Regions from separate parts of the Shigella dysenteriae genome, predicted to be linked through region 3. Evidence: predicted binding sites of a transcription regulator. Region 3 holds the regulator's gene; each other region holds the start of a gene.
The links. The regulator LexA, encoded in region 3, represses DNA repair genes until DNA is damaged. The targets are predictions, from matches to a motif close to TNCTGTATGTACATACAGNA.
Positions count from the first base shown of each region.

Region 1 (4,684 bases), 2.4 Mb from region 3:
CGCGCCCGATAATTGAACAACAGCTTTTCAATCCGTTTATCGACAAAAGTGATATCCAGTGCCGGTAAATTACGCGGCTCGGTTTCCAGCACAATTTTCATTGCTGCACGATCGGCGTCACTGAAAAAGCCGTTATAAAGCTGTGCATCCACGTTATCTGAAGGCGTAAACGGTTCGGCTTCCGCGAATATCGCCACCACTTTTTCGCGCACTTGCGGATTTTCACGCAGAATTTTCAGGTTATCGAGGCAATGCTGACGATTAATTCCCAGTCGGTCGGCATCTTCCGGGCGTAGCGTATTCGCCTGGGCCAGCACCGGACATTTATTGATATGCACCAGCTTAACCGGAACGGCGGCGTTATCGCCAAGATCGGTTTTTGCGGTATATAAACGCTCGCGCAATGTGTCGCTATCCAGTTCCAGTAATGGCGAAATGTCTCCTGCCAAATCCACCATAATTACGGCATTGCGATTTTCAGGATGCCACGCCAGCGGTGCCACCCAGCTGGTATTGCCGCGCCATGCCCCAAACATTCCGGAAACGTGAACCAGGGGTTTCATCTGCGGAACATCAATCAACGCCATCAGTTTGTGTTTATTACGATGGGTAAAGAGATAATCAAACAGGCGTGGCTGACTCGTTTTTACCAGCTTTGCCATCGCAATAGTGGCGTACACATCAGCCATCGCATCGTGGGCGTTGCTATGTTCAATACCATTAGCTTTGGTTAAATGCTCAAGGCGAAAGCTCGGTAGACCGTCATCATTTTCAGGCCAGTTTATTCCTTCCGGGCGCAGCGCATAACAGGCACGCATAACATCAAGTAAATCCCAGCGCGAGTTATCATGCTGCCAGCTCCAGGCGTAAGGATCGTAGAAATTACGATAAAAAATGTTGCGTGTGACTTCGTCGTCGAAACGCACATTGTTATAGCCCAGAATACAGGTCTTCGGTACGGTAAAAAGCGAGTGAATACGGGCGGCAAACGCGGCTTCGTTTTCTCCTTTCGCCCGTGCTTCCTGCGGGGTAATACCGGTAATTAATACTGCTCCAGGCTGGGGTAAATAGTCATCCGCAGGCTTGCAGTAAAAGACTTCGGGTTCGCCGATGACATTGAATTCGCTATCGGTGCGAATGGCTGCGAACTGTGCAGGGCGATCTAACGCGGGGTGCGTGCCAAAGGTTTCGTAATCGTGAAACAAAAAGGTAGATTGTTGCTTACAGTCATTCATCATTAGGTTAAATCCGTTATTTCTGCTGTCTGCCAGAGTATCAAATATCACCGTGCTAATCAGCTTTAGCGCGACAATTTGGCAGCGAGTGGCAACAGATCATGTCAGATAAAAATGAGAGGGTAGTCACATTTTCTTGCACTTTATTCCAGCCAGTTCATAAGTATTTCCGTAAAAAGAACAGCTATTTGAAACTCCTGAGGGTTTGCTGTTGAAACGCCGTCTTATTATTGCTGCTTCTTTGTTCGTTTTTAACTTATCGTCTGGTTTTGCGGCGGAAAACATTCCTTTTTCACCTCAGCCTCCTGAGATTCATGCCGGGTCCTGGGTACTGATGGATTACACCACCGGTCAGATCCTCACCGCGGGTAATGAGCATCAACAGCGCAATCCCGCCAGCCTGACAAAGCTGATGACGGGTTATGTCGTGGATCGCGCTATCGATAGTCATCGCATTACGCCAGACGATATTGTCACCGTGGGGCGCGATGCGTGGGCGAAAGATAATCCGGTGTTTGTCGGTTCTTCACTGATGTTTTTGAAAGAGGGCGATCGCGTATCGGTACGTGATTTAAGCCGTGGTTTAATTGTGGATTCCGGAAATGACGCTTGTGTTGCACTGGCTGACTATATTGCCGGTGGGCAACGGCAGTTTGTTGAAATGATGAACAACTATGCCGAGAAGCTGCATCTCAAGGATACGCATTTTGAAACAGTGCATGGCCTGGATGCGCCAGGTCAGCATAGCTCGGCTTATGATTTAGCTGTGCTTTCTCGCGCTATCATCCACGGCGAGCCCGAGTTTTATCATATGTACAGTGAGAAAAGTCTCACCTGGAACGGTATCACCCAGCAAAACCGTAACGGGTTGTTGTGGGATAAAACCATGAATATTGACGGCCTGAAAACGGGTCATACTTCTGGTGCCGGGTTTAATCTCATTGCTTCGGCTGTAGATGGGCAGCGTCGTCTCATTGCAGTGGTAATGGGGGCTGACAGTGCAAAAGGTCGTGAGGAAGAGGCAAGAAAATTACTGCGTTGGGGGCAACAAAACTTTACTACGGTGCAAATTTTGCACCGTGGGAAAAAGGTCGGAACGGAACGCATCTGGTATGGCGATAAAGAAAATATCGACCTGGGAACGGACCAAGAGTTCTGGATGGTGCTACCGAAAGCCGAAATTCCACATATCAAAGCCAAATATACCCTTGATGGTAAAGAACTCACCGCGCCAATTAGCGCCCATCAGCGGGTAGGGGAAATTGAACTTTACGACCGTGATAAACAGGTGGCGCACTGGCCGCTGGTTACCCTGGAATCTGTCGGGGAAGGCGGCATGTTTTCCCGCCTGAGTGATTATTTCCACCATAAGGCCTGACCTTTCTTTTGCAGCAGACTGGCAGGAGTGCGAGTCTGCTCGCATAATCAACACTCATTCCTTGTGGTTTTAATTTTGCAACTATACTGTATATAAAAACAGTGTTAATGGAGGCGTCATGAACTACGAGATTAAGCAGGAAGAGAAACGTACCGTTGCAGGTTTCCATCTCGTTGGCCCGTGGGAACAGACGGTAAAGAAAGGTTTTGAGCAGTTGATGATGTGGGTAGATAGTAAAAATATTGTGCCGAAGGAATGGGTTGCTGTCTATTACGACAATCCAGATGAAACACCCGCCGAAAAATTACGCTGCGACACCGTCGTGACGGTGCCGGGTTACTTTACGCTCCCCGAAAACAGTGAGGGCGTCATTTTGACAGAAATTTCAGGTGGTCAGTATGCGGTGGCGGTAGCTCGTGTAGTCGGTGATGATTTTGCTAAACCCTGGTATCAGTTCTTTAATAGCCTCTTGCAGGACAGTGCTTATGAAATGTTACCAAAGCCCTGTTTCGAGGTTTATTTGAACAATGGCGCGGAAGATGGGTACTGGGATATCGAAATGTATGTTGCGGTGCAGCCAAAACATCACTAATTCATCTCAGGGCGGTGTGTTAACGCGATGACCACTCTTTTTTTTGAAAGCGAAAAGAGTAAGATGCGCCTTTCAATTTTTTCGCTCCTGCCGGGAAATTACACTGTTCCCGGTTTGTCCGTCGGATAATTCAGAGGCGCGCCTTCTGGCCGACAGATGAGTTATGAGCGCTTTTAATCTTCATTACGGAGTTTCTGCGTGCGTGCCGATAAGTCATTAAGCCCGTTTGAAATCCGGGTATACCGCCATTACCGCATTGTGCATGGTACTCGGGTCGCGCTGGCATTCCTGCTCACTTTTCTCATTATCCGCCTGTTTACTATCCCGGAAAGCACCTGGCCGCTGGTCACCATGGTGGTGATTATGGGGCCAATCTCGTTCTGGGGTAACGTTGTCCCTCGCGCCTTTGAGCGTATTGGCGGTACGGTGTTGGGTTCGATTTTAGGTCTTATCGCTCTGCAACTGGAGTTAATCTCGTTACCGCTGATGTTAGTCTGGTGCGCGGCGGCCATGTTCCTTTGCGGTTGGCTGGCGCTGGGCAAGAAACCGTATCAAGGTTTACTGATTGGGGTGACGCTGGCAATTGTTGTTGGTTCCCCGACAGGTGAAATTGATACGGCGTTATGGCGAAGCGGCGATGTGATCCTCGGCTCTTTACTGGCAATGTTGTTTACCGGTATCTGGCCACAACGGGCGTTCATCCACTGGCGCATTCAACTGGCGAAAAGTCTGACCGAGTATAATCGGGTCTATCAATCTGCATTCTCACCGAACTTACTCGAACGCCCACGTCTGGAAAGCCATCTACAAAAACTCTTGACCGATGCCGTGAAAATGCGTGGGCTGATTGCGCCCGCCAGCAAAGAAACTCGTATTCCAAAATCGATATATGAAGGTATCCAGACCATTAATCGCAATCTGGTTTGTATGCTGGAGTTGCAAATCAATGCGTACTGGGCCACGCGCCCCAGCCATTTCGTGTTATTGAACGCACAAAAACTTCGTGATACCCAGCACATGATGCAGCAAATACTGCTGAGCCTTGTTCATGCGCTGTACGAAGGTAATCCGCAGCCGGTTTTTGCCAATACGGAAAAATTGAACGATGCTGTGGAAGAGCTGCGTCAGTTGCTCAATAACCACCATGACCTGAAGGTTGTGGAAACACCAATCTATGGTTATGTGTGGCTGAACATGGAAACGGCACATCAGCTTGAGTTGCTATCGAATTTGATTTGCCGGGCCTTGCGCAAATAATTCCTGAACTTCAGAATCATCTTGCTGCTGCTTCGATTCAGCAAGGATAAAGGGTATGATAGTGAAAAGGGATAAAAGCATTGTCATCTGCGGCAGCTATGAGTAATGTTGGCCCTAACGAATAGCGGTTGCTTAAACGAATCCGACTCTCACATTATCAGGGGTATAAAAATGGAAACTACCAAGCCTTCATTCCAGGACGTACTGGAATTTGTTCGTCTG
Region 1 covers NZ_CP055055.1:2,903,110-2,907,793, reverse strand. Annotated here, with positions in the region: gene sbcB (exodeoxyribonuclease I) at 1-1,238, opposite strand, end outside; gene dacD (serine-type D-Ala-D-Ala carboxypeptidase DacD) at 1,447-2,613, shown strand; gene sbmC (DNA gyrase inhibitor SbmC) at 2,732-3,205, shown strand; gene HUZ68_RS14050 (FUSC family protein) at 3,404-4,462, shown strand; gene HUZ68_RS14045 (DUF496 family protein) at 4,634-4,684, shown strand, end outside.
Region 1: a site for LexA is predicted at 2,698-2,717, ahead of sbmC (DNA gyrase inhibitor SbmC). Genes of this name have one in related genera too.

Region 2 (4,684 bases), on a different replicon from region 3:
TTGGTCAATTTGACTCTGTAAGTGCCATTCATGGTAATTCTGGCATTGGTGTGTCTTCAGTTACGAAAGCTGCAATGAGTGCATTGCGCATGGCATCCAGTGATACCAGTTTCCTCGTTGCAGATGAATTGATTAAACGTCGTAATGACCCGGACTTTGTTCGGCAGGTTATAAATGACGAAACAAAAACTGATCTGGTCCTTAATACCATTGAGGGGGCTATTGCCAGTCTGGGGGAGCAAGTAGTCAATGAGCTCGGTGATTTTCATCATGTGAATCGTGTTTATGTTGTCGGTGGTGGGGCCCCGTTGATCTATGATTCGATAAAAACGGCATGGCACCATCTTGGGCAAAAAGTAGTGATGATGGAGTCGCCACAGACAGCACTGGTTGAAGCTATCGCGGCTTTCAAAGAGGAGTAATATTGTGGACGATGAACGGAAAAGGAAAAAATTCACACTTTATCTGCATCCGGAAAAAGCTGCAGACTTTCAAGCTTTGGAAGCGATAGAGTCCGTTCCGCGTTCTGAGCGTGGTGAGCTGTTCCGGAATGCATTTATTTCTGGAATGGCGTTACACCAACTTGATCCTCGCCTGCCTGTATTGCTGACTGCCATTTTGAGCGAGGAGTTTTCAGCAGATCAGGTTGTAACCTTACTCAGTCAGACGACAGGATGGAAGCCTTCTCAGGCCGATATCAGAGCTGTGTTGACTGAACTCGGTGCTTTGCAATCTGCTGAAAAAATGCCTCCTTCTGCTACTGATTCGGTGCAGGAGGCAATGAATGATGTGCGCCTTAAAATGCAAAAATTATTCTGATATATCAGAATGAAGCAATGGGGATCTCAGTCCATTGTGTTGTATACGAAGGCGAGAGCATTTCCCGTTTCATTTGCCATTCAGGGGCGGTTCCTCGCCCCGCAAACCACACTTTCCCTTTTCCAGACTGGTTCAGTTCATCGAGTGTTTTCATTAACTTTTCGCTGTTTTTACGGGGCTGGATCTCATCAAATAATCCCGGCTGCGCTATACCCGATGGTGTGAAATCAGCCAGCATGACTCCTGCCTTCATATAGCGGTACCCTTCACGCCAGACATGGTTTAACGCTCTGCATGCTGCGGCAATAATGTCCCGGCTGTCCTGTGTGGGTAATGGAAGCTTTTCCACAGCGGCATTGCTGTAACAGGGTTCTTTTACTGCAAAGGGGGATGTCCGTACAAATGTCGTCACCTGCCGGCAATACTGACGCTCCCCACGTAGTTTCTCTGCGGCCCGCTCTGCATACTGAACAACAGCCTGGTGCATGGCATCTTTGTCTGTGATTCGTTCACCAAAACTGCGACTACAGACAATCTGCTGTTTTGCCGGTGGTGCTTCTTCCAGGGATATGCAGGACTCGCCGTTGAGTTCGCGTACCGTACGCTCAAGAATGACGCTGAAGTTTTTCCGGATGAATGCCGTGTTAGCCTGCGCCAGCTGCAGTGCTGTGTTAATACCCAGCGCATTCAGCTTTTCCGTCAGTCTGCGTCCTACTCCCCAGACCTCACCAACTGGCTGCAGCCCCAGTAGCTTCAAGATCCGATTACGGTTTTCTGCCTCCAGCGCGACCACACCGGAAAACTGTGGCCATTGCTTTGTTGCCCACTGTGCACTTTTAGCCAGCGTTTTTGTAGGCGCAATGCCCACCCCCATGGTGAGTCCTGTCCAGCTCTTTACCTGTTCCCTGAGCTGATGACCAAAAACCTCCGGAGAGATGCAATGATTTATCCCCCGCAAATCAATGAACATTTCATCAATTGAGTAGGGCTCAACTGCGGGAGAAAGCGACTCCAGAACAGCCATGACCCGTTGGCTCATGCTGTGGTACAGCGCATAATTGCTGGAAAATACATGTATTTTCTTCTCCAGGCGCATCTGTCTCACCTGAAACCAGGGCTGCCCCATTCTGATGCCAAGGGCTTTTGCCTCCGGCTGCGCGCGATCACACAGCCATCGTTATTGCTGAGTACGATGACCGGTTCGTTGCGAAGGTCCGGGCGGAAAACTTTTTCACATGAGGCGTAGAAACTGTTGATATCAGCCAGTGCAAACATCAGCGTAACTCCCGCGTCCTGTGTATCACGTGAGTGACAACACCAAAAATACAGATGTTTTCCGGATACAGTGTGCGAAATTCCGGGCTGTCTGAAACCGGCTCCAGTGCCGGGCGTGGGCGCAACAGCAGTCGTTTGACGGTGAACTCACCGTCGATCTCAGCGATAACGATGTCCCCGTGTTGTGGTTTCTCGGCCCTGTCCACTACCAGCAGATCACCATTCTGCACGCCAGCCTGGTTCATCGATTCACCGCTGGCGCGCAGAAAGAAGGTGGCTGCAGGTCTGCTGATGCAATAGCTGTTCAGATCCAGTTCCTGCTCAGCATAATCAGTGGCAGGCGAAGGAAAACCGGCCTGGCAACGATCGGCAAACAACGGTCGCACGTAACTGTCATCGCCTGAAGGGTCAGCCGGACGGTGATAAACGGTACTCATGCTGCAGGCAGCCAGCTGTCGTCCTGCCAGATTTCTTCCAGCAGAGACATGATACGTTCTTTATCCTTGTCGTTGCGGGCTCCTGTGACAGATACAGACGGGGCGCTGCCCTGGTCTATACGCAGCCAGATTTCCGGGGAGTGTGGTTTCAGACGTTGTTCGATTTCATTCTGTAGCGCCTGAAGTGTGCCTGATTTGAGGTTTTTTGTGCTCTGGCGGTCGAAAAGAATTTCAATGCGGATCATGTTCTCATCTCCCTTTTCTATTGCTGTATGTATATACAGTATTCTAATAACTGAATCCACACACAGTCAAATGTCATTATTGTGACTAAAAAACGCTCAATTCTCTGAGGGTGTGGCTGTATGCCTGCTGTGGACTGCTGTGTCCAGCTTATCCACAGCATTTTGCGCACGGTTCTGTGAATAAAATACCTGGTTACCCAGGCCGTGCCGGCACGTTAACCGGGCTGCATCCGATGCAAGTGTGTCGCTGTCGCCGGCCTCCTCACCCGGTCACGTTTCGTCGTTCCTCCTCCACGCGCTGCGGCTTCGGGGCCGCACCTGCATTCGTATGCGGTCGCCCGGTTACAGGTGCGGCACGGCCTGATAGAGGCCGCATGTGAGAGGAGAATTCCCATGCCAAACTGGTGCTCAAATCGTATGCATTTTTCTGGTGAACCGGCACAGATTGCTGAGATTAAACGACTGGCCAGCGGTGCAGTCACACCGCTTTATCGCCGCGCCACAAATGAAGGTATTCAGCTGTTTCTGGCCGGAAGTGCCGGACTTCTGCAGACCACTGAAGATGTGCGGTTTGAACCATGCCCCGGACTGACGGCTGCCGGGCGTGGCGTTGTATCGCCGGAGAATATCGCGTTCACCCGCTGGCTGACATACCTGCAGGACGGTGTACTGCTGGATGAGCAAAACTGCCTGATGCTGCATAAACTCTGGCTGCAGAGCGGTACTGGACAGCGTCGCTGGGAAGGATTACCGGATGATGTCAGGGAAATCATCACTGTGCATTTCACCGCAAAAAGAGGTGACTGGTGTGACATCTGGGGTAACGAGGATGTATCGGTGTGGTGGAACCGTCTGTGTGACAACGTGCTGCCGGAAAAAACCATGCCGTTTGACCTGCTGACGGTTCTGCCGACCCGCCTGGATGTTGAAGTGAATGGCTTTAACGGTGGTGTTCTGAACGGTGTTCCTTCTGCATATCACTGGTATACCGAACGGTATGGCGTGAAGTGGCCTTGTGGGTATGACCTGAATATCAGCAGTCAGGGAGAAAACTTCATTCAGGTGGATTTCGACACGCCGTGGTGTCAGCCGGAAAGCGACGTTGTTGCAGAATTAAGCCGCCGTTTCAGCTGCACGCTGGAGCACTGGTACGCCGAACAAGGCTGCAATTTCTGTGGCTGGCAGTTGTATGAGCGTGGAGAGCTCGTTGATGTGCTGTGGGGGGAACTTGAATGGTCTTCCCCGACAGATGACGATGAGCTGCCGGAAGTCACCGGACCTGCGTGGATAGTCGACAAGGTGGCGCATTATGGCGGATGAAGTATGACGGAGACGGGCGGGCAACCGCCCGTTTCTTTTCCGACAAAGGATGTCGCCGTGCTCCTCTTTTTACTGCGCCGGCTGACGCGGCGCGGCAGGAACGCTGCCTGTGGTCAGTGTCCCGTGTCCGGCCGGGCACGGGACGGGCGCTTTTACCGCTCCTGGCTGGCGTCGGTGACAGTGTACGCCAGCCTGTCGCCCTTTTCTGATGAATGCCCTTCAAGCCGCTTTCGCGGCATATCCTCGCCGTCAGAAAGACGACGGCTGCGGTATTCCACGGTCGGCCTGACCCGTTACCGGACGCGGTGAACAGCCCACAGGCAGCGGAGAACGGGCGCCACAGGGGCGCCCTCCCGGTGCCCTCTGTAAGAGGAGGAGTGCTGTTATGTCCCGTTTTATCCTGGGTGACTGCGTGCGTGTTATGGCCACGATTCCTGATAACGCCATTGATTTCATCTTAACCGACCCACCATATCTCGTTGGTTTTCGTGACCGTTCCGGGCGCACCATTGCCGGTGACGTTAACGATGACTGGCTGCAACCTGCCAGTAATGAGATGTACCGCGTACTAAAAAAAGATGCGCTGAT
Region 2 covers NZ_CP055056.1:96,403-101,086, reverse strand. Annotated here, with positions in the region: gene parM (plasmid segregation protein ParM domain-containing protein) at 1-422, shown strand, start outside; gene HUZ68_RS24790 (plasmid partitioning/stability family protein) at 427-819, shown strand; partial or broken gene HUZ68_RS24785 (Y-family DNA polymerase) at 824-2,094, opposite strand; gene umuD (translesion error-prone DNA polymerase V autoproteolytic subunit) at 2,094-2,531, opposite strand; gene HUZ68_RS24775 (DinI-like family protein) at 2,528-2,776, opposite strand; gene HUZ68_RS24770 (DUF1281 domain-containing protein) at 3,170-4,096, shown strand; gene HUZ68_RS24765 (hypothetical protein) at 4,100-4,405, shown strand; gene HUZ68_RS24760 (DNA methylase) at 4,482-4,684, shown strand, end outside.
Region 2: a site for LexA is predicted at 2,798-2,817, ahead of HUZ68_RS24775 (DinI-like family protein). Genes of this name have one in related genera too.

Region 3 (4,684 bases):
GGTACCATTGCGCCAGTGACGCCGCCAGATAGCCGCCAGAGAAAGCCCGCGCAACGCCAGAAAGACGGTTAACGCCAGCCACAAACCATGATTGCCCAGCCACGGCAGCGTAAGGAGCGTCAGCGCAAAACCTGCGGCGGCCACCGCCATACTGTTACGCATTTCGGCGGCACGCGTTGCGCCTATAAACATGCCGTCCAGCAGATAACACCAGACGCCAACCAACGGCAAAATCACCTGCCAGATAAGATAGCGGTCGGCCAGCTGCTGAATCTGGGTTAACGACGTCAGCAACGCAATGATGTGTTCCCCTGCCAGCAAATAGACCACCGAAAACAGCAACGCTACGATCCCCGACTGGCGGCACGCTGCCCGCCAGACATCCAGCAACTGGCTACCGTCGCGCGCACCGTACGCCTGACCGGAGTGCGCTTCAACCGCGTAGGCAAAACCGTCCAGCGCATAGGCGGTAAAGGTGAGTAGCGTCATCAGAACCGCGTTAACAGCGATAATGTCACTCCCCAGTCGCGCGCCAAGTACGGTGATCGCGCCGAAACAGAGTTGCAACAACAGCGAACGCAGCATGATATCGCGGTTAAGCGCCAGCAAGCGACGGAAGTTTCCTCGCCAGGCAGTTTTCAGCATTTCGCCGGAAATTCCGCGTAGTTTGAGGATTTTACGCACCATTAGCAGACCAATCAGCAATGTTGCATATTCCGCAATAACCGTCGCCAGCGCCGCGCCCTGCACGTTCATATGCAGCCCCATCACCAGCCAGACATCCAGCACAATGTTGAGGATATTGCCGACCACTAACAAAATTACTGGCGCACGGGCATATTGCACGCCGAGTAACCAACCGAGTAATACCAGATTCGCCAGCGACGCCGGAGCGCTTAACCAGCGGATTTCAAGAAAGCGCCGCGCCTGTTCCAGGACCGCTTCACTACCGCCAACAATATGCAGCGCCAGATCGATAATCGGCGTACGCAACAGCGCAATTAACGCCCCAGCCCCCAACGCCAACAGCAACGGTTGCACCAGCGCACGGGCTAATGCCTGAGGATTTTTGGCACCATAAGCCTGCGCAGTCAGCCCGGTGGTGCTCATGCGTAAAAACAGCAACAGCATAAAGAGAAAGCTGGTCGCCGTTGCACCAACCGCCACGCCGCCCAAATAAACCGGGCTATCAAGATGACCAATTACCGCCGTATCGACCAGTCCCAGCAACGGAACGGTGATATTGGAGAAAATCATGGGTAAGGCGAGATGCCAGAGTGCTTTATCAGATGAAGTGAGGAATGCCATGCAGACAAGCCTGATGAAGAGAGATGAAAAACAAACCGCGACGCCAGGCGGCATCGCGGTCTCAGAGATATGTTACAGCCAGTCGCCGTTGCGAATAACGCCAACCGCCAGCCCTTCAATGGTGAAGCTCTGCTGACGAAGGTCAACGACAATTGGTTTAAACTCGCTATTTTCTGGCAACAGTTCGACTTTATTGCCCTGTTTTTTCAGGCGCTTAACGGTAACTTCGTCATCAATACGTGCGACAACGACCTGACCGTTACGTACATCCTGAGTTTTATGCACTGCCAGCAAGTCGCCATCCATAATGCCGATATCTTTCATCGACATCCCGCTGACGCGCAGCAGGAAATCAGCATTCGGCTTGAACAAGGAAGGATCGACCTGATAATGACCTTCAATATGCTGTTGCGCCAGAAGCGGTTCACCGGCAGCCACACGACCTACCAGTGGCAACCCTTCTTCCTCTTCCTGCAACAGACGAATCCCGCGTGATGCGCCGGAAACAATTTCAATTACGCCTTTGCGTGCCAGCGCCTTCAGATGTTCTTCAGCCGCGTTTGGGGAACGGAACCCCAAACGCTGCGCGATTTCCGCACGCGTCGGCGGCATACCTGTCTGGCTGATGTGATCACGGATGAGATCAAACACCTCTTGTTGCCTGGCCGTTAACGCTTTCATTCCGCCCCCTGGGTGTATATACAGTTATGCTGTGAGTATATACAGCAAAAGGCGATTTTGGAACCATAAACTGCACAATAAACCAGAGATTTATCGAAATCTGGAAGGGTTATCCAAAATGCGACCATAACAGGATGCACCAGGTAATCACGGCGACGATAATCGCAATCAGCACCGCGGCGGATCCCATATCTTTAGCGCGTCCGGAAAGCTCATGGTATTCAGAGCCAATTCGGTCAACCACTGCTTCGATGGCGCTATTGAGGATTTCCACAATCATCACCAGCATCACGGAGCTGATAAGCAGCACGCGGGTAATTGCGTCCACATCCAGCCAGCAGGCGATGACCACCGCCAACAATACCGCTACGCCTTCCTGACGGAATGCCGCTTCGTTGATCCATGCAGCGCGTAAACCTTTCCAGGAATAGCCAGCAGCTTTGATTATTCGGGTGAATCCAGTGGTATTATTGGCCATTGAAAGAACCTTTTTACATTATGAGCGTCAATATCAGTGTACCGTTAAATCCGATGATTCGGGTTTGCGTAACGCCGCGCGAAACATGAGCGGATACCACAGAATTTCCCATGACTTTCTGCTATCCTTGCCGCGCATTTGCATTATTAACCAGAGGCTTTACATCGTTTATGTCCGGCTGGCCACGAATTTACTACAAATTACTGAATTTACCATTAAGCATCCTGGTAAAAAGCAAGTCTATTCCGGCAGATCCTGCCCCGGAACTGGGGCTGGATACCTCTCGTCCAATTATGTACGTTTTACCGTACAACTCGAAAGCAGACTTGCTGACGTTGCGCGCCCAGTGTCTGGCACATGACCTGCCTGACCCGTTAGAGCCGCTGGAAATCGACGGCACGCTACTGCCGCGCTATGTGTTCATTCACGGCGGGCCGCGTGTATTCACCTATTACACGCCGAAAGAAGAGTCTATTAAGCTGTTCCACGACTATCTCGATTTGCACCGTAGCAACCCAAATCTGGATGTGCAGATGGTGCCAGTATCGGTGATGTTTGGTCGCGCGCCAGGGCGTGAAAAAGGCGAAGTGAACCCGCCGCTGCGTATGCTTAACGGCGTACAGAAATTTTTCGCTGTACTGTGGCTCGGTCGCGACAGTTTTGTGCGTTTCTCGCCGTCAGTTTCGCTGCGCCGTATGGCGGATGAACACGGCACGGATAAAACTATCGCGCAGAAACTGGCGCGCGTGGCGCGTATGCACTTTGCCCGTCAACGTCTGGCTGCCGTGGGTCCACGTCTGCCTGCTCGTCAGGATCTGTTTAATAAGCTGCTCGCCTCCCGCGCCATTGCCAAAGCGGTAGAAGATGAAGCGCGCAGCAAAAAAATCTCCCATGAAAAAGCGCAGCAGAACGCGATTGCGCTGATGGAAGAGATTGCGGCGAATTTCTCTTACGAGATGATCCGCCTGACTGACCGTATTCTGGGCTTCACCTGGAACCGCCTTTACCAGGGCATCAACGTCCATAACGCCGAGCGCGTTCGCCAGCTGGCCCACGACGGTCATGAGCTGGTATATGTGCCTTGCCACCGCAGCCACATGGACTACCTGCTGCTTTCTTACGTGCTGTATCACCAGGGGCTGGTGCCGCCGCATATCGCCGCCGGGATCAACCTGAACTTCTGGCCTGCCGGGCCGATTTTCCGCCGTCTGGGGGCGTTCTTTATTCGCCGTACGTTTAAAGGCAATAAGCTCTATTCCACCGTTTTCCGTGAGTATCTCGGCGAACTGTTCAGCCGTGGTTATTCCGTCGAGTACTTCGTGGAAGGCGGTCGTTCCCGTACGGGGCGTTTGCTGGATCCGAAAACCGGTACGCTGTCGATGACCATTCAGGCGATGCTGCGTGGCGGCACGCGTCCGATTACGCTGATTCCGATCTATATCGGTTATGAGCACGTCATGGAAGTGGGTACTTACGCCAAAGAACTGCGCGGTGCGACGAAAGAGAAAGAGAGCCTGCCGCAGATGCTGCGCGGTTTAAGCAAGCTGCGTAATCTCGGTCAGGGTTACGTCAACTTCGGTGAACCAATGCCGTTGATGACCTACCTTAACCAGCACGTACCAGACTGGCGTGAATCTATCGATCCCATCGAAGCGGTGCGTCCGGCCTGGTTAACGCCGACGGTCAATAATATTGCTGCCGATCTAATGGTACGCATTAACAACGCAGGCGCGGCAAACGCCATGAACCTGTGCTGTACTGCGCTACTGGCGTCACGTCAGCGCTCACTCACCCGCGAGCAGTTAACCGAGCAACTCAACTGCTACCTGGATCTGATGCGCAACGTACCTTACTCCACGGACTCTACCGTTCCTTCAGCCAGCGCCAGCGAGCTTATCGATCACGCGCTGCAAATGAACAAGTTTGAAGTCGAGAAAGACACTATCGGCGACATCATCATTCTACCGCGCGAGCAAGCGGTGCTGATGACCTACTATCGCAACAACATTGCGCATATGTTGGTGCTGCCTTCGCTGATGGCGGCAATTGTCACCCAGCATCGCCACATCTCCCGCGACGTATTGATGGAGCACGTCAATGTGCTTTACCCAATGCTGAAAGCGGAGCTGTTCCTGCGCTGGGATCGCGACGAGTTGCCGGACGTTATTGATGCGCTGGCAAATGAGATGCAACGTCAGGGGCTGATTACCCTGCAAG
Region 3 covers NZ_CP055055.1:189,395-194,078, reverse strand. Annotated here, with positions in the region: gene dinF (MATE family efflux transporter DinF) at 1-1,308, opposite strand, end outside; gene lexA (transcriptional repressor LexA) at 1,381-1,989, opposite strand; gene dgkA (diacylglycerol kinase) at 2,099-2,467, opposite strand; gene plsB (glycerol-3-phosphate 1-O-acyltransferase PlsB) at 2,638-4,684, shown strand, end outside.